Regions from separate parts of the Clostridium moutaii genome, predicted to be linked through region 2. Evidence: a T-box and tRNA genes for the amino acid it is inferred to sense, from the RefSeq annotation. Region 2 holds a T-box; the other holds one or more tRNA genes.
The links. A T-box is a leader RNA that pairs with one kind of tRNA and senses whether it is charged. The one in region 2 lies ahead of ileS (isoleucine--tRNA ligase), so its partner is inferred to be a tRNA-Ile.
Positions count from the first base shown of each region.

Region 1 (10,322 bases), on a different contig from region 2:
AGAGTATTATCGGCTAATTAGTTGAAGTACTTTATAAGGTATAAATCGTGAGGTTTATATGAAGTTGGGTGGATATCACGAAGGCTTTCGTCCCTTTTTAAGGGGAGAAAGCCTTTTTTTATTGTAAAAAAGGAGTCTTGCTATTATGTCACAAAAAGAATTTGAGAAGAGATTGAAACAAGTATTTGAATACTTTCATCAGACACCAGAATTATCTTATAAAGAATATAGTACCACTAATAAATTGGAGGAGCTTCTTAAAGCGGAGAATATAGATATACTTGATTTACCACTAAAAACAGGTATTGTAGCTGAAATTAAGGGAAAAAAAGATGGACCTATAATTGCAATAAGAACAGATATAGATGCTTTACCTATTACTGAAGAAACAAATTTGTCATATAAATCTAAAAATCTGGGTAAGATGCATGCTTGTGGTCACGACTTTCACATGACAACTATACTTGGAGCTGCATATCTATTAAAAAGGGATGAAAAGAATCTTCAGGGAACTGTTAGAGTTGTATTTCAGCCTGCTGAAGAATCTAGCCATGGTGCGGAGGAAATTATTAAAACTAAGGCTCTGGAAAATGTTCAAGCAATATTTGGCTTACACACTGCTCCAGATTTGGAGGTAGGGACACTTGGAACAAATGTAGGTCCCCTGACGGCTGCTGTTGATAGATTTGAGATTGAGGTTACAGGTGCAGGTACACATGCAGCACACCCTGATTTAGGTATAGATCCTATAGTTGTCATTTCAAATATAGTAACGGCATTACAGACAATTGTGAGTAGAAATATTCATCCTTTTAATCCAGCAATAGTGAGTGTAACTCATATAGAAAGCGGACATACATGGAATGTAATACCTGAGAAGGCTTATATTGAGGGCACGGTGAGAACACTTAATGAAAAAGATAGGAGTTTGATACCAAGGAATATAAAAACACTTGCACAAAACATTGCTAAGTCTTATGGTGCTAGGGCTGATTTTAGATGGCATGAAGGACCTCCAGCAACCAATAACGACAAAGTGTGGACAGAAGTGGCAATTAGGGTTGCCAAGGATACTGGCTATAAAGTGAAAATTATACCTCCTAAACTTGGAGGAGAAGATTTTGCCTATTATCAGAAAAAATTGCCAGGTGCTTTTGTAGATATAGGGGTAGGGATAGGCGAGTCTCTTCATAGTCCCAAATTTAGGGCAGATGAGTCGGCTCTCCTAAAAAGCTCAGAATATTTTAGAAACCTTGCAGAGCAGGCACTGATTATAATAAAGGAAGGTTAAGTATTTTATCCGATGGTTACCATTGATAGCACCTTCAACTTTTTTGAAGTGGGGAATAAGCAATGCTGCACCCTTGGATAAGTTTGGACCTAAGTAAGAATCATTTGATAAGATTTTGTAGGGAGGATTCCTTAAATGATTGATTTAAAAGATGTATACAAAACATTTGATCAAAATGGGACAAAAATCGAGGCCCTGAAAGGGATAAATATAAATGTGGATAAAGGAGATATATATGGAGTTATAGGATTTAGTGGAGCAGGAAAAAGTACACTTTTAAGAATGGTTAATTTTCTTGAAAGGCCTACTTCTGGGACTGTAATAGTTAATGGAAAGGATATTGGAAAACTCAATAAAAAGCAGCTTATAAATATTAGAAAACAAATAGGCATGATATTTCAACACTTCAATCTTTTGAATTCTAAGACTGTATTTGATAATGTGGCTATTCCATTAGTTCTTGATCACACACCTAAAAATAAGATATCAAAAAGGGTGGAAGAGCTTCTTAACTTTGTAGGACTGGAAAAAAAATCAAAGAGTTATCCTGATGAACTGTCAGGTGGACAAAAGCAAAGAGTGGGTATTGCAAGAGCGCTTGCAACAAATCCTCATATACTCTTATGTGATGAAGCTACATCGGCTTTGGATCCGCAAACCACTGAATCAATACTTGAACTTTTAAAAAAGGTAAATCAAGAATATAATATTACAATTTTATTGATAACTCATCAGATGAATGTAATACAAAAAATTTGCAATAAAGTGGCTGTAATGGAAAAAGGTAAGATAATTGAAAAGGGAAGGGTAATAGACGTATTCGGAAATCCAAAGGAAAAAGTTACAAAAGATTTTGTTTATAGTGTAACTAATGATGATGTTCCCATAAGCATATTAAAGCTTCTTAAGGATAATAAGCAAGATGTGAAAAACAGAAGATTTTTAAGACTAAAATTTATAGGGAATTCTACGTTGATACCAATGATATCCATAATAACAAAAAAATTTAATGTTGAAATAAATGTTCTAAATGCAAGTGTAACAGAGCTTCAGGATACACCTATGATAAATATGATAATAGAATTTCAAGGTGATTGTGATTTAGTTAAAAAAATCAGTGAATATATTAAAAATCAGGATATTTTTGTAGAGGAGGTGGTATAAATGCAGACCATAGATATGTCTCAAATTTACACCGCAATATTGCAGACCTTATATATGATTTTCATACCTCTGTTGATAGGCTCTATCTTAGGAACTGTTTTAGGAATATTAATGGTGACAACAAGGCCTGGAGGAATATTAGAGAATAAATATCTCTACAATATTTTGAATCCTATTGTAAATATATTTCGTTCTTTGCCTTTTATAATTTTGATGGTTGCAATAGTACCTTTTACTAAACTTATAGTTGGATCATCTATAGGTACAAGTGCTGCATTGGTACCTCTTACCGTCTTTATTATTCCGTATATTTCTAGGCTTGTAGAAAACTCACTTCTAGAAGTAGATAGTGGGACTATAGAAGCTGCAGAAGCAATGGGAGCAACATCTTTTCAGATAATATGGTACTTTTTACTTCCGGAGGCTATGGGATCACTTGTTCTGTCACTTACTACTGCAACAATAGGGCTTGTAGGAGCTACTGCAATGGCAGGAACTATAGGCGGGGGAGGAATAGGAGATGTAGCAATATCCTATGGATATGAGAGATTTGATACTGAAGTAATGATTATTACAGTAATCCTGCTTATAGTATTTGTTCAACTTATACAAACAATAGGTAATACGCTTTCCAGAAAAGTTAGAAGACATTAAAAAATTTTAAGGGGGAAAATATAATGATAAAAAAAATACTAAAACCTACTATAGCATTACTGCTTGTATTTATATCAGCAGTAGTTTTGGGAGGATGTGGATCAAAGAACAGTGCGGATTCCAGCACAAAGAAGGAGATAAAATTGGGAGTTTCTCCAGGACCTTACAATGATCTTTTTAATGCAGGTGTAAAACCAATTCTTGAAAAAGAAGGTTATAAAGTCACATTAGTGAATTTCTCAGATCTTCTTCAATCAGAAGTCGCATTGACAGAAGGAAGTTTGGATTTTAATGTTGCGCAGCATAATGCTTATGTTAAGGCATATAATAAGGAAAAGAAGGCAGACCTTGTGTCTATAGTAAAAATCCCCACAGTAAGGGCAGGAATTTTCTCTAATAAACACGCATCAATAAATGAGGTTAAGCAGGGAGACACAGTATTTATTCCTAAGGATCCATCAAATGCGGCAAGAGCTTATTCACTACTTGAAAAGGCAGGATGGATTAAGATAAAAGAAGGAGTAGTAAAAACTCTTGCAACTCAAAAGGACATAGTAGAAAATAAATATAATCTTAAAATAGTTGAAATGGATTCTTCACAAATACCACGTTCTCTTAATGAAGCAGATTATGCAGTGCTTCCAGGAGCTATTGTGTATATGGCAAAGATAGATGCAACTAAAGCGCTTCTCTCGGAGACGCTTGTAGATGATCTCTATATAACTGTTGCAGTAGATGGCAAGAATAAAAATGCAAAATGGGCACAGGATATAGTAAAAGCTTATAAATCACAGGAATTTAAAAACTATTTAAAGGCAAATAATTCTAAAGGATATTGGGTCTTACCAGACGATCTCAAATAAATATAAAATTCGTTAGTATTATAGTATACCAATTAAAAAAGAAGCTTTATAAAGCTTCTTTTTTAATAAATTATTCCCATAAGAAAAAATTATTTTAAAAAGGTATTGACAATAAATCAAAAGCACAGTATAATATTAAACTGTAGTGCAAATGAAAAAATATCTGGTGGTAATAACGTGAAGGTAACACCCCTTACCATTTCGAACAGGAAGGTTAAGCTTCACAGTGCCCATGGTACTGCAGGGGAGGCCCTGTGGGAGAGCAGGTCATCGCCAGGTAATATATGGATCTTTAGCTCAGTTGGTTAGAGCAACCGGCTCATAACCGGTTGGTCCGGGGTTCGAGTCCCTGAAGGTCCACCATACGGGGGTATAGCTCAGCTGGGAGAGCATCTGCCTTGCACGCAGAGGGTCAAGAGTTCGAATCTCTTTATCTCCACCAAATGAGTAACAATTCGTTACTCGTTTTTTATAGAAATTTATGTTTTGTGTGAATTATTCCGTGGTAGCTCAATGGTTGAGCATTCGGCTGTTAACCGAAGGGTTGGAGGTTCGAGCCCTCTCCACGGAGCCATTTTAATTATATAGATAGTTTAAAAGAAAACCGAAAGTCGTGCTGACTTTTGGTTTATTTTTTTATCTGTTTATTATTATGTATAGTATATTAAGTATAATCAAATTATTGTGAAAATTTATTTGATTTTAGAAGGGATTTTAATTTATAAGTAGAATATATAAATTAAGCGCAAAGTAAGAGGAGGAATTGCTTATGAAAAAATATTCAACAAAGCATTTAAGAAATGTGGGAATCATTGGTCATAGTGGATCCGGAAAGACTACATTAACAGAAGCAATACTTTACTATACAAAGGCTATAGATAGATTTGGAAAAATTGAAGATGGAAATACTGTTAGCGATTATGACACTGAAGAAAAAAAGAGAAAAATATCTTTATCTACATCAGTAGTTTCGTGTGAGCATAATGATGTAAAGATAAATTTAGTTGATATGCCAGGATATTTTGATTTTATAGGAGAAACTATGGAAGGATTAAGAGCCATTGATATAGCTATGATTGTTGTGTCAGGTGTATCTGGGATTCAGGTAGGGACTGAAAAGTCCTGGAATTATGTGAATAAAGATAATCTTCCCAGAGCTTTTTACGTAAATAAATTAGATAGAGAGAACTCCGATTTTGGGAAAGTATTGGAAGAATTAAAACAAAAATTTGGTATATCTGTGGTGCCTGTTCAATATCCTATAGGTAAAGAAAACGATTTTAGAGGCGTTGTAAATGTCATATCAAGAAAAGCTAGAATATTTGATAATAAAAGTAAATCTATGATAGAGGCAGATATACCCGAAGATATTTTAGAAAAAGTAGATGAATGTAAAAATATGATTATGGAAGCTGTAGCAGAAACAGACGAGGAGCTTTTAGACAAATACTTCAATGAAGGTACTTTAAGTGACGAGGATATATATACGGGACTAATAAATGGATGTTCAAAAGGAGATGTGGTACCCGTAATGTGTGGTTCCGCCTTAACTGGAATAGGAATAGAAACCTTAATTGAAGATATAATTGAATGTTTTCCTTCGCCTGAAAATTTAGAGTTAGTTAATGCCAAAAATATAAAAGATGATTCTGAACTTAGTGTGAGAATAAATGAAAGAGAACCTTTTTCGGCTTTTGTTTTTAAAACTATAGCAGATCCCTTTGTGGGAAAATTATCCTTATTTAGAGTTATAACCGGAAAGTTAAAATCTGATATGACAGTATATAATGTTAAAAAGAATAAAAATGAGAAAATAGGCGCTATGTATTTTCTAAAGGGCAAGCAGCAGATTCCTACCTCTGAGATAACAGCAGGGGATTTAGGTGCTGTAGCTAAACTACAATTTACAAATACGGGAGATACTTTATGTTATCCTCAGTCTTCTATAATGTTTGAAGATATTAGTTTCCCCCAACCAGTAATTTCAATGGCAGTTTTACCTAAATCTAAGAATGATGAAGATAAAATATTAAGTGGATTAAATAAGTTAATAGAAGAAGATCCCACTTTTAAGATATCAAGGGATATAGAAAATGCGGAAGCAATAATATCGGGCTTAGGCGAAACACATATTGATGTAATATCATGTAAATTAAAATCTAAATTTGGTGTAGAAGTTGTTTTGCAAGAGCCCAAGGTACCTTATAGAGAAACTGTAAAGAAAACTTCAGATGTTCAGGGAAAACATAAAAAACAATCAGGTGGACATGGGCAATATGGAGATGTAAAAATTAAATTCGAACCAAGAAGTGATGGAGAAGATAATTTGGAATTTGTAGATAAAGTAGTGGGGGGAGTAGTGCCAAGACAGTATATACCAGCGGTTGAAAAGGGATTGAGGGAATGTGTTAATCATGGAGTCCTAGCTGGTTATCCCGTAATAAGATTAAAGGCCACTTTGCATGATGGTTCCTATCATCCTGTAGATTCTTCAGAAATGGCATTTAAGGTAGCTGCTTCCTTAGCATATAAGAAGGGGCTTTTAGAAGCTGAACCTATATTATTAGAACCAATTGAACATGTGGAAATATCCGTGCCTGAATATTACATGGGAGATATAATCGGTGATATCAATAAAAAAAGAGGAAGAGTACTGGGAATGGAAAGTTCTGAAGGGCAGCAAATAATAATAGCTGAAATACCTCAAGCCGAAATGTTTAAATATGCTACGGATTTAAGATCTATGACTCAGGCTAGAGGAGATTTTACAATGAGGTTTGAGAGATATGAAGAAGTACCAAGTTCTGAGGTTAATAAGGTAATAGAAAATAAGAATAAAGTGAAAATTAAACAAGAATAAAATTAAAGAAGCTGCCTCAAAATAAAATTTGAAGGCAGCTTCTAAAATTTATGTATATTTCTATTGGTTAGAATAAATAATAATCCCATTAATAATTATTCAATTAAGGAGATAATTTATGTCTGAATATAAAATGAACATAAAAGGGAAGATTGCTTTGGAGGACTATAGCAGTATATATGATTATATGTCAATAATAGGGGAAAATGATAATTTAACTATAGAGATAAATGATGATGAAAATAAAAATAAGGAAATTATATGCAGTATGTTAAAAAATAAAAAATTTATCATCAGTTTAAATGAAGCTTATGGTGGAAAGAAATATTGTATCAAGGCATTTAAAAATATAGATTAAATTAAAAAAGTATTGTTTATATGTTATAATAAAAAATTATAAGGACTATATTGTAAATGTATGTTCAACTGTTTAATAAGGAGAGAAATGTATGATTAAATTATATATAACAAGGCATGGAGAAACGCTATGGAATACCGAAATGAGAATGCAGGGGAGGAAGGATTCACCGCTCACTGAAAGAGGAATTCAACAGGCTAATCTGTTAAAAAAAAGGCTGGAAAATATAGATTTTAGTGTAATATATTCTAGTCCGCTAGGTAGAACAGTAAAAACTTCAAAGATATTAGCAGGCCAAAGAAATATACCCATAATAAAAGATGATAGACTTATGGAAATAGACTTGGGAAAATGGGAGGGTTTTAATCAAAAGGAAATTGAAGAGAAAAATTCAAAACAGCTTCATAATTTTTGGACCAATCCCAAAATTTATGAGCCGGATAATGGTGAGAGGTTTGAGCAGGTAAGAGCACGGATAATACCTTTAATAAAAGAGGTTATAAACAAGTATGAAGGTAAGAATGTACTATTTGTGACTCACACCATAACTTTAAAGATTATAATGTCATACTTTGAAGACAGGTCTTTAGAGGAGTTTTGGAATACGCCTCATGTTCATCAGGCAAGCCTAAGTGAAGTAGATATACAAAATGGACAAGCTACTGTTATATTATACGGGGACTCATCACATTTAGGAGATGTAGAAAAAATAGAAACAGTATAATTAAAGAAATAAAATTAGAGTATATTTTAGAAAAATGGATAAAATGTCAGGTATATTAGGTATTTAACTGTAAAATACTTAATATGAACAAATACAAGAGTTGATTAAAAATAGATTTAATAATATTATTAAATAAAGGTCAAAGAAAGTCAAAGTCAAGAAGGTGATGAAATGGCAAGATTATCAGATATAATAGAAGAGTTTATAAAAGATATGTTTAATAACAGTGATGAAACTCAACTTCAAATTGGAAGAAATGATTTAGCTAACCATTTTAGTTGTGCTCCTTCTCAGATAAATTATGTTTTAACTACTAGGTTTACTGTTGATAAAGGCTATTATATAGAGAGTAAAAGAGGAGGCGGCGGATGTATAATTATAAGAAAGATGGAGTTTAACTGCAATAGAAATTTACTCAAAACTATAGTTGAAAAGATAGGAGACAGTATAACTTATAATTCTGCTGTACAACTTATAGAGGGACTGTTTGAGGAAGAAGTAATAACAGAAAGAGAAGATATGATATTAAAGACTGTGGTAAATGATAGAACATTAAATGTCTCACTTGAAAATAAGAATAAATTGAGGGCAGATATATTAAAAGCTGTTATGGTGCTTGTGTTTAATACACCTAAATTTGTTATTAATAGATAAATTTATGATATAATAAAGATATATTATAAGTGAATAAAACATATGTATGGGAGTGATAATGTGCTTTGTGATATATGTAAAAAAAATGAAGCTACAGTTCATATAACGAAAATAATAAATGGTTCTAAGCAGGATATTAATTTATGTGAAAAATGCGCTATGGAAAAAGGAGAACTTAATTTTGTACCTCAGATAGATTTCGTATCCCCATTTAGTTTTCAAAATATATTGAGTGGAATTATGGATTATATGATAAATGCTAATAATGAGCAATATAAGAGTTTTGATATATCATGTAAAAATTGTGGAACTTCCTATAGTGAATTTAAGAAAACTGGTCTTTTAGGATGTAGTGAATGTTATAAGAGCTTTAGTAGTATTCTAGGACCGATAATTAAAAGAGTTCAGGCAAATTTGGATCATACAGGGAAAATACCAAAACGAGCGGGTAAAGATATAATTGAAAAGAAAAAACTTTTGAAATTAAAAGCAGATCTTCAAAAAGCAGTATCATTAGAACAATATGAAAAGGCAGCAACAATAAGAGATATGATAAAACAGATTAACGTACAGATTAGACAAAACAAAGATGATAAAAAGGAGGGTTAGCTATGGACAATTGGATGACTACTTGTAATAATGATGAGGATTTGGTTATAAGTAGCAGAATGAGGCTGGCAAGAAATCTGGCTAAAGTTCCTTTCCCCCGTAAATTAAGTGTAGAAAAAAGTAAAGAAGTAATTAAACGTGTAGAAAATGCATTTTATGCTTCTTCTAATACTGAACAGGAATTTAGGACTAATTATTTATGGGAAAAGAATAATAATGAAAGGCAGCTTTATTTGGAAAAACATCTTATAAGTAAAAATTTAATAGACAACAGTGATAAAACGGCTTTTATTCTTAATAACAAGGAAACTGTAAGCATTATGATAAATGAGGAAGATCATGTAAGAATCCAGTGTATAACATCAGGATTAAATTTAGAAGAAGTATATGATTTAAGTGATAAAATAGATGATCTTCTGGAGGAAAATCTAGAATATGCCTTTGATGAGAAACTAGGATATTTAACAGCATGTCCTACCAATATAGGTACAGGATTGAGAGCATCTGTTATGATGCATCTGCCGGCGCTTTCCTTAAACAATCAAATGAATGGACTGTTAAATGCTCTAGCTCAAGTGGGAATGACTGTTAGAGGACTGTATGGCGAAGGTTCTAAACCAGTGGGGAATATATACCAGATCTCTAACCAGGTGACTTTAGGGCGCAATGAAGAAGAGATATTAAGTAATTTAAAGGCCATAGTTATTCAGGTTATGAATGAAGAAAAAATTTGCAGAGAAAATCTCATGAAAAAATATAAAAATGAATTAGAGGATAGGATTTACAGGGCACTTGGTATATTGAGATCAGCTGTACTTTTAAATTCAAATGAATGCCTCAAACTTTTATCTGATGTAAGATTAGGAGTTGAGATGGGAATAATTAAAGACGTGAGTAAGGTCACATTGAATAATCTTTTAGTAAATATACAATCAGCTGCAATACAGAAAGAATATGGTAAAGATTTATCAAGTAGTGAAAAAGACTTTGATAGAGCAAAACTCGTTAGAAAAAAATTAGCTGTAAATACAGTTCAATAAAGAGGAAGGTGAAATAAATTATGATGTTTGGAAGATTTACGGAAAGGGCACAAAAAGTATTGATTTATGCACAAGAAGAGGCACAGGCACTTCAACATGGGTATG
Region 1 is NZ_JBGEWD010000029.1:10,685-21,006, reverse strand. Features, by position in the region: gene AB8U03_RS17370 (amidohydrolase) at 146-1,291, shown strand; gene AB8U03_RS17365 (methionine ABC transporter ATP-binding protein) at 1,427-2,455, shown strand; gene AB8U03_RS17360 (methionine ABC transporter permease) at 2,456-3,109, shown strand; gene AB8U03_RS17355 (MetQ/NlpA family ABC transporter substrate-binding protein) at 3,133-3,972, shown strand; rRNA gene rrf (5S ribosomal RNA) at 4,135-4,251, shown strand; tRNA gene AB8U03_RS17345 (tRNA-Ile) at 4,259-4,335, shown strand; tRNA gene AB8U03_RS17340 (tRNA-Ala) at 4,339-4,414, shown strand; tRNA gene AB8U03_RS17335 (tRNA-Asn) at 4,472-4,546, shown strand; gene fusA (elongation factor G) at 4,742-6,832, shown strand; gene AB8U03_RS17325 (hypothetical protein) at 6,951-7,190, shown strand; gene AB8U03_RS17320 (histidine phosphatase family protein) at 7,282-7,914, shown strand; gene AB8U03_RS17315 (CtsR family transcriptional regulator) at 8,086-8,568, shown strand; gene AB8U03_RS17310 (UvrB/UvrC motif-containing protein) at 8,629-9,177, shown strand; gene AB8U03_RS17305 (protein arginine kinase) at 9,180-10,217, shown strand; gene AB8U03_RS17300 (ATP-dependent Clp protease ATP-binding subunit) at 10,238-10,322, shown strand, end outside.
Region 1: it encodes a tRNA-Ile, which carries the amino acid that the T-box ahead of ileS (isoleucine--tRNA ligase) is inferred to sense. The anticodon was not compared.

Region 2 (10,322 bases):
TAGCTCAGATCATTACTGAAATTTATTATTTCAGGTACACATCTAAAATGTTCTTTTAACATCAATCTACTCGGGAATACCCGTAATGCTGTATCATAGAGACTTGTCTGCAAGTCAAACCACTGTTTCTGAGGTATATCTTTCAAATACTTATCTATTAAATTTTGTACAGTTCTTTGATCAATACCTACGATCTCTGGGCTTATCTGATTATCATCTCCTACTATAACCGCCCTTTTAGCCCTCATAAGTGCACATAAGGAGAATAAATCACTTTGACTGCTTTCATCAAATATTATTACATCAAACATATTTTGAGAAAGCTTTATATTTTCTATAACTCTGTTTAACGGCATAATCCATACTGGAATAACCTTTTTACACTTCTCCATTTCTCTTTGGGCTATTTTTCTGTACTCAGGTACCATCTTTCCCCTGCCTTTTCCAATTCTCTTCACTGCTTGCATCCATGAAAACAAACTTCTTTTTTCACCTTCCGTAGTTCTAAGTATTTGATTATACCAGGTTTTTTTTGAAACTATATCTTTTATAATCTCTTTTTCCCTGTTCTTTTCTTTTCCTATAGCCTCTTCTATTTCCTCTGGATTCAAACCATACATATGACTTAACAGGCTATTCCACTGTGCCCATTTCCATGCCTGTGTCCAATCGTTAAATTTCTCTCTCCCATACTCCCAATTATCTATTATACTCTTAGCGGTCTTAGGACATACTTTGCTTAATTTACCTATTAGTTCATCTATCTTAAGACATTTATTCTTTACTAACTTAGTTTTTCTTAATTCTTGTAATACTCCCTTAACTTCATCTACATCCAGATTATCTACAGCTTCATAGAGTTTTTTTAATTTGCTTGTACCATTTATCATCTTTTTAAACACTTCTATGTAAGCCTTATCTTCATTATATATATTGATATTTCTTATGGATTTTACACATTTGATTAAATAGTCATAGGATTCTTCCTTATGCCAATCTACAGTTTGTGGAATTGATATTCTTCCCAGACCTTCCACTATATACTTTTTGTACTTTATGTCCCAATTCACAATTTCATTTAAATAGTTCAAGTTTTTTTCAATGTCAATTATATCAGAAGCTTTCATATGAAGAGTTATTGTCTTCAGCCCATAATCTCTCATTGTATTATTCCATATGTTCCTCAGTTCATTGAGAACTTGTTTTTGTTGAACATACAGTTTAACTATTATTGCTTGTCCCATACTTTTTAGAGGTATTCCATCTATTTTACAATTTTTCAATATATAACTGCATTCAGGATGTACCATTATAAATAATTTTCCCACTTTACCTTTCTTATCAAAGGAATCATACAACATATCAAAATTTTCCAGGAATTTATCCATATTAATGTTATTGGGAATTTCTATTTTGTGATTTCTAATTTGATTTTTAATTTTACTGAATATCAATATACAATTATTGCTTTTATACAATAAATCCCTCAAAGTCTGTCTTGCCAAATTGCTGTTGTAGTAGCTGTTAAATATATTTCCCCAGATATCTTTTCCCAATACTGACATCTTACTCTTACATTCATTTAGCAGCTTTAATAATTCATCATAATTGCACCTGTCATTGCAAGGCACATGCCATCCCTCTAAAGTTTCAATATATTCGGGGTATTTCAATTTTATCTTTTCATACTCTGATATTCTATGACAAATTTCCTCGTCTTCAGGTAACTTCCCTATTACATCCTTAATATTATCAAATTTGCATTTTTCATTTTTACTCATCATGCCTCTTAAATATATTAATAAACTAAATTCTTTTTCCGATAAAGGCATTACATCATCCATATGAATTTTATCCTCTAACCAGCAATATTTTTCATTATTATCTTTTACCCATCTTGCCATATACGTGGTATCATATTCTTCACCATTGTAGTTTATATTTTTATTTTCAACCTGCTGTATCTCTCTAAATTTTTCATATAACTTCTGCTGGTTTTTTTCGCAGAAATTTAATTTCTTTTCTAATAATTCAACCTCTTTACGCATAACTTCAGCATCCAGGGATAAATTATCTGTTATTTTCCGCACTGATTCATTGAGTTTATTTAGAGAATTGGTATCATTGCCTAAAACACTAATGCACAGTGGTTTTATCTCCTCGGGTATCTTTTCTGTCAGAACTTTAAGCGCCCTGCTAGTTTGACTTGTTATCAATACTCTTTTACCATGGGCAAGAAGATGACATACTAAATTAACTATGGTATGGCTTTTACCTGTACCTGGAGGTCCTTGAACAACTACTCCATAATTTTGAGTTATTTTTTTTATTATCTCCTTCTGTTCTAAATTTGCAGGCAGTGGGAAAAGCAGATCCTTCCCTATATTATCCCACTGGCAGCTCTCTTTCTCATCACATTCTATACTTTTTTCATTTACTAGAGCTTTTATAGTTTCAGGTATTTCACATCCATTGTTTATTTCTCTAATTATGTTATCTATTTCAATCTGCCATAACTTAGCATTACTTTTTCTTACAAAAATAATAGATGTATTATAGATAATAGGATATTGCTGAAAGTTAATTTTCTTTCTTGAGAAATTATCCTTTTTAAACTTTCCCTGAGCATTTATGTGAGAGAATAGTTTTAGAAAAACATCTTCAGTCTGAATTATATTTCTTGGATCCAAGTTAACCCTGTTTACCCTATCTCCCAGTGCAAATATACCCTTCATATTGCATTCCTTAAATCCCTCAAACAATGAAGTTTCCAATATAGTCTTACTTGACGGAGTTAAAATAAATACCTCCCTTAGTTTATCAAATTCTATTTTCATTCTAGTAGTTAAAACAGGATGAATGATCTTTTCATTTTCTCTTTTCCATACAATTAGGCCATGTCCAAAAACTATTTCAAAGCTTTCTCCATTTTTCTCACTTTCCTGATATAGATGAAAAAATTCTTCATATAATCTACTGCATTTTGTATTTATTTCAACCCAAGGTTCATTTACAGATAATTTATTTATAATACATCCAGGTACATGAAAAAATTCTTCTTCCCAGTATAACTTTTCATAGTCATAAACATTCCTTACAAATTTTTGATTTAGTTTCTTTAGGCTCAATAAATAAGAAAATACATTTTTTATCTTATCCCTATAATCCATAATTCCCCTCCTAATAATGGCAAACTAAATATTATATTTACTTTTATGTTAAATTATACCATCAAATGATGAAGATTTCAAAATTTTCGTTAAACAAAATTCAGACATTCATGACAATATTTTTCTACAATTTAAATAAAGGAAGTAAGTTTTTAAAATAAAAACTTACTTCCTCACTTTCTTTATTATTAATTTGTATAACACAAATCCTATTATTATAATCACCAGGGTTATGTCAGCAAAATGAAACCATTCACGTATAATTACCCATTTTTCTCCCATTTTATAACCTGCATATCCTAGAAATATACTCCATATGGAAGAACCTAATAGTGTATAAATAATAAACTTCTTAGTTTCCATTTTGCTTATACCTGCAGGAAGAGAAATAAAAGTTCTGATTATGGGTAAAAGCCTGGAAAAAAACACTATTTTTTCTCCATATTTATTAAAGTAATAATCGCTTTTTTCAATATGAGCCTTGGAAAGTTTAAGACTATGTGCATATTTTTCAACTAAAGGTCTTCCACCTATTTTTCCTATAAAATAAGCTCCTATGGATCCTGCTGTTCCGCCTAATGTGCCAAATACTATAACAAGTATTAGATTTAACCTTCCAGTAAAGCTCAAATATCCTCCAAAAGGCAATATGGCTTCACTTGGAATAGGTATACAAGCACTTTCCAATGCCATTGATATAAATATGCCCACATATCCGGTTTTGTCTAAAATAAAAATAACTGCTTCTATTATTCTTTCTATCATTATTATTTCCTCTTTCACATAAGATGTATACGCTCCTTATATTCTACCATATATGATGTATGATACTAATAATCTATAGAAAAATTAGTCATTTCAGATAAAACTATTTTTTACAGGAATCTCTTTCAATTAATTCATGCAGCAATACATAATTTCTTTCTTCCAACTCCTGTTTATTTATCAACTTTATAAGCATTCTCATACCCACAGATCCCATATCATAAATAGGTTGAGCTACAGTAGTTAATTTAGGATAAAATATAGATGACAGATATATGTTATTAAAACCCATTACATCTATGTCTTCAGGTACTTTTATTCCTTTATCCCTAAGTGCATTTATGGCTCCTATTGCAATTTCATCACTAGTGCAAAATATTGAATCTATTTTTGTTTTATTCAATATTTCATTTATGCCTTTATATCCATCTTTTGCTTTAGGACTGCTAAAATAAACCCTATCTTTATTAAGTTCTAAGTTATTTTCCTGAAGAGCTCTTCTATATCCCTTATACCTCATAGCACTAGCATTAACTGTATCTTCCCCAGCACCTATATACGCTATGTTTCTATTTCCCTTTTTTATCAAATAAGTAATTCCATCATATGCTGCCTTTTCATTATCAATAGTTACACTGGGAATATCATCCTCTTTACTTGTAGTTTCTACTAGAACCATAGGTAATTGAAGCTGTTTTATAAGCTCTAAAATTTTTGGTTCCAGGGAATTGCTCATGTATAGAACTCCATCTGACATTTTTTCTTTTAATACTTTTAAATACTCCATTTCCTTTTCTATGTTTAAATCAGTATTACACAGCATTATATTGTAATCATATATATTCGCCACATCTTCAGCTCCCCTTACTATTTCAGGGTAAAACTGATTGGATATATCTGGGACTATTATTCCTATAGTTCTTGTCTTTTGTGTTTTAAGACTTCTTGCCACTATGTTGGGCCTATATCCCAGTTTTTTAATAGCTGACAACACTCTTTTTTTAGTTTCTTCATTTACAACGTCTACATCATTAAGTACTCTGGATACCGTAGCAATTGAAACTCCTGCTTCTCTAGCCACGTCTTTAATTGATGCCGCCACTTTATATCACCTACCAATTTGCGTTTTTTATAATTATACTTATAAAATTATTTTATTACAAGACAATTTGAATCTTTTTATTAATTATCTACATTTTAGCCTATGAAAGTTCATTTTAACAACTTCCCAGTTCCAGATGAAGTAAAAAACTCCCTGGAACTAAGAAATATGTTTATTTAGAATTTCAACAATTAATCTAATGAATTTACTTTATTTTACTACTTCTACTGCTATATCAAGTTCTTCTCCATTAATATTACATTTATTATATTTTTTATCAGCATTATAAGTAATATTTACAGAAAGGGTTTCCTTTTGAATTTGGCTTTCAAATTTTTTTACCACAGCCTCAAGCTTTTTATTTCCTGAAACATATAAGTTTATCTTGTCTGCTACTTCAAAGCCACTTTCTTTTCTCATATTCTGTATTTTACTTAAAATTTCTCTTAGATTTCCCTCTTCTTTAAGTTGTTCTGTAATAGTAGTTTCTAAAACTACCCCTATATCTCCCTCTCCGGCAAAGGCAAATCCTTTTAATCCTTCCATTGTAATAAGTAAATTTCGAGAATTTAATTCTATTTCCATTTCTCCTATTTTCGCTTTTACTATTTCATCATTATTTATTTTTCTGGCAAGTTCCATCTGATCCATAGAGGATATTTTTTCTCTTATTTTAGGTATTAACCTTCCATATTTTTTCCCCAGCTCCGGCAAATTCGGTTTTATATTAAATTTTACATATTTTGATAAATCTGCATTAAATGTTATGTTTTTAATATTTAATTCACTTTTGATTATATCTTCATAGTACTCAGGAAGTTCCTTTACACTCATGAGCATTTCCGAAAGAGGCTGCCTGTTTTTTATATTGGCTGCATTTCTAGCACTCCTGCCCAATCTAACTATTTTATAAGCTTCTTCCATATCCTTTTCCAGATCGCCATTAATTACACTATCGTCATATTTCGGCCATTTACACAAATGTATACTTTCAACTGCATCCTTATGGAGATTTACTACAAGATTTTGATAGATTTCCTCTGTCATAAATGGTACAAATGGTGCAGCAACTAGAATCAGTGTGTTTAATACTTTATATAAAGTTACATAGGCGCTTATTTTATCTTCTGTTAAATCTTCACTCCAAAATCTCGTTCTATTTCTTCTAACATACCAGTTTGAAAGTTCATCTACAAAATCTCCAATGTTATTAGCTGCCTGAGTAATCCCATAATTATCCAGATGAGCTTCAGTTTCCTTTATGAGTGAATTTAATCTTGAAACTATCCACTTATCCATTATATTTTTACTTACAAAATCCTTATAATCCAGAGGATTAAAATTATCCAAATCTGCATAAAGCACATAAAAAGAATACACATTCCACAGAGTACCCAAGAATTTTCTCTGACTATCCTGAACTGCTTCTTCATAAAATCTAGATGGAAGCCATGGTGCACTTTCAGTATAAAAATACCATCTTGTTGCATCTGCACCTTCATTTTCTAAAGCCACTTCTGGGCTCAATACATTTCCTTTATGTTTTGACATCTTTAAACCATGCTTATCCAAAACATGACCCAGAACCAAACAATTCTCAAAAGGACTCCTGTCAAATAATACTGTAGATATTGCCATAAGGGTATAAAACCACCCTCTTGTCTGATCTACTGCTTCAGATATAAATTGAGCTGGAAAATTTTCTTTAAAAAGCTCTTTGTTTTCAAATGGATAATGATGCTGTGCAAAAGGCATGGAACCCGAATCAAACCAGCAGTCAATTACATCCGGAGATCTTTTCATTTCCCCGCCGCATTTATCGCACCTCAATTTAACTCTATCAATATATGGTTTATGAAGTTCTATATTATCTGGAACATTTATCCCTTTTTCTTTTAACTCTTTAATACTTCCTATACATTCCTTGTGTCCACATTCACATTCCCATATTGGTAGAGGTGTACCCCAATATCTTTCTCTGCTGAGGCCCCAATCTATTACCCCTTCAACAAATTTTCCGAATCTGCCTGTTCTTATATTGTCAGGATACCAATTTGTGTCATTGGTATTTTTAACGAGTTTATCTCTCATCGAGGACATCCTAATGAACCAGGTATCTCTTGGATAATACAAAAGAGGAGTATCACATCTCCAGCAAAATGGATAAGAGTGGGTAAACTTTTCTGTTTTATAAAGTATTCCCTTCTCCTTTAAATATTCTATTATTTTAGGTTCGGCATCTTTTACAAATATTCCCTTCCATGGAATAACCTCTTCTTTAAATTTTCCCTGGGTATCTACTGAATTAGTCATAGGTATATTATACCGCTTACAGCTATTACTGTCATCTTCACCAAAGGCAGGAGCAGTATGAACTATTCCGGTACCTTCTGTTAACGTTACATAATCCGCATGAACAATATAATGTGCTTTACCCTCAAAAGATGCAAAATTAAACATTGGTTCATAATCCAGACCCACTAATTCCTTTCCCTTGAATTTCCTTAACACTTCATATTCATCTTCCAGGGTTTTTAAAAGAGCTTCTGCTAATATTAAATGCTCTCCTTTATTAAGTACTTCCACATAATCATAATTTTCATTTACTGCCAATGCCATATTATTAGGTAGTGTCCATGGTGTTGTTGTCCATGCAAGTATATATTTGTCTTTATCTTTGAGTTTAAATTTAACATATATTGACGTCTCTTTTACATCTTTATATCCTTGTGAAACTTCATGAGAGGAAAGTGCAGTACCACACCTTGGGCAATAAGGCACTACCTTATGCCCCTTATACAAAAGACCTTTTTCCCAAATTTCTTTTAACGCCCACCACTCAGATTCTATATAGTTATTATGATAAGTTACATATGGGTTATCCATATCTACCCAGAACCCTATTCTGTCGGACATTTTTCTCCACTGGCTCACATATGTAAATACACTGTCTTTACACTTTTTTATGAAATTCTCCACCCCATAATCTTCAATCTGAGGTTTTCCTGAAATTCCAAGGTTTTTTTCAACTTCAAGTTCAACTGGAAGTCCATGTGTATCCCAGCCGGCCTTTCTTAAAACCTTATATCCCTTCATAACTTTATACCTTGGTATAAGATCTTTTACAACCCTAGTTAGGACATGACCTATATGAGGTTTTCCATTGGCAGTTGGCGGTCCGTCATAGAAGGTAAAATATTCTCCGTCCTCATTTTCCCTTAAACTCTTCTTCTCTATTTCTTTGTCTTTCCATAGCTTTAGAATATCTTTTTCCATTTGTACAAAACTTTTGCTATTATCAATCTTTTTATACATGGATTCGACCCCTTTCTATTTATACTGTTAAGTTTTTACTATTGTGCATGTTTTATACACAAAGTAGGATTTTAAAATCTAAAAAAATTAATTATTTACAATAAAAAAACTTCATCCAAATAGGACGAAGTTTTATTCGTTTATACCACCTATGGTAATACTTTTTTACTGTTACAACCCTTTCTTTAACGCAGAATTACGTAAGGGTTTACTCAAATAATTAAAATATTTTTCAACCCTTCAACTCCAAGGTGATTTTCTCCAAGTTATTCTATGAGTTCTCAACATCCTCACTCTCTGTAAGCAATACAAACTTAGATACTCTCCCCGTTCAATGTTTTTAGACTAATCATTGTATAATTTCTCTTTATTATATTATATGCATTTTTTATTGTCAATTTATTTTATAATATTTGTTATTTAATTTTTCTATTTATACCCAAGTGTTTGTAGTATTCCGTCAGCTATAGCTTGTGCAAATTTTTGCCTATATTCATCACTACTCAACTTCGCCGCATCATCGGGACTACTTACAAATCCCAATTCTACAAGGGCTGATGTTGCATTAGTATTTTTAGCAATATAGAGCCAGCTTCCATCTTTTAATCCCCTGTCATACATCCCGACTTCTTTTACAATACTATTTTGTATATTTAAAGCCAGCTTTTCACCTTCCGAATTCCCTGTATAATATAAAGTTTCCGTACCATGGGCAGAGGACTCAGTAAAATAATTAGCATGAATACATACAAAATACTTGGCATTGGCATCATTTGATATATCACATCGTTTTTGAAGACTTTCATTAACACTCATTGGAACAGAACGCATATCTGTAGTTCTGGTATAAACCACATTTATACCCTTTGATTGAAGTATTGCACCTGTTTTTAATCCTACCGCTAGAGTAATATCATCTTCCTGGAGCCCATTTATTCCGGTTGCACCAATATCATTTCCCATTCCATGCCCCGGATCTATCACTATTACAGGTGTCCCGGGTGTCCCGCTTGACGGTGGTGTTTCAGTGGGCTTTGAAACTATAGTCAATGTAAAAAGTACTTGTTTACTATAGCCGGGTACGGTTCCATTATAAGTAAATACGCCGGTTTTAGAAGAATCAATTGAGTCAGCTGACCATATTACCGGTACTTTTTTACTTGTGCCATCACTCATAGTAGCTTGTACACTAGTAGGAAGGGAATATTGACTTCCTACAGTTATATTATCAGACAGATTTGATATGGAACTTATAGTTATTCCTTTATTCCCATCCATAGATCCCAAGGATTTCAAAACTCCATTTGCAATAGCCGCTGCACTTTTATTTTGATAATCATCACTTCCAAGCAGTGCACTTTCTTCAGTACTAGTCATAAATCCCAGCTCAACCATAACTGCCGGCGCCACAGTTCCTCTAAGTATAGTATGTTTATATACTCCTGCCTTAATCCCTCTGTCTGTACGTCCGGTATAACTTATCATTTCATTCTGAATTTTCTCCGCAGCATTTTTGGCAGAATCACTACAATCAGTATAATAAGTCTCTATTCCACTTACCTGCGAATTTTCCGCATAAGAATTGCAACGCAAAGCTACAAACAAATCTGAGTTTGCCTTATTTGCTATATCAAAACGGGTCTGTAAATCAGAACTGCTATCCCACGTTACATTATCGTCTTTTCTGGTATAAACTACATTAACTCCATTTTGCTCTAGTATTTTCCCTGCCTTTAATGCCACAGACAAATTTACATCTTTTTCTTTTATACCTGACTTACTCACATTCCCAAAATCTGTACCTCCATGACCTGCATCAATGGTAACGGTGTACTTTGCATTTCCAGAAGAAGTTGGATTGGATTTCACTGTGAACTGCATTTTAGGCTGATCCTTTAAACTTTTACCATATGCAGATTTCAAACCATTTTTTACAGTTAAGTTGTATGTCTTTCCATATGTATACTGTG
Region 2 is NZ_JBGEWD010000002.1:259,935-270,256, forward strand. Features, by position in the region: gene AB8U03_RS03990 (AAA domain-containing protein) at 1-3,170, opposite strand, end outside; gene AB8U03_RS03995 (DedA family protein) at 3,336-3,935, opposite strand; gene AB8U03_RS04000 (LacI family DNA-binding transcriptional regulator) at 4,039-5,037, opposite strand; gene ileS (isoleucine--tRNA ligase) at 5,248-8,352, opposite strand; T-box leader at 8,470-8,696, opposite strand; gene AB8U03_RS04010 (N-acetylmuramoyl-L-alanine amidase) at 8,782-10,322, opposite strand, start outside.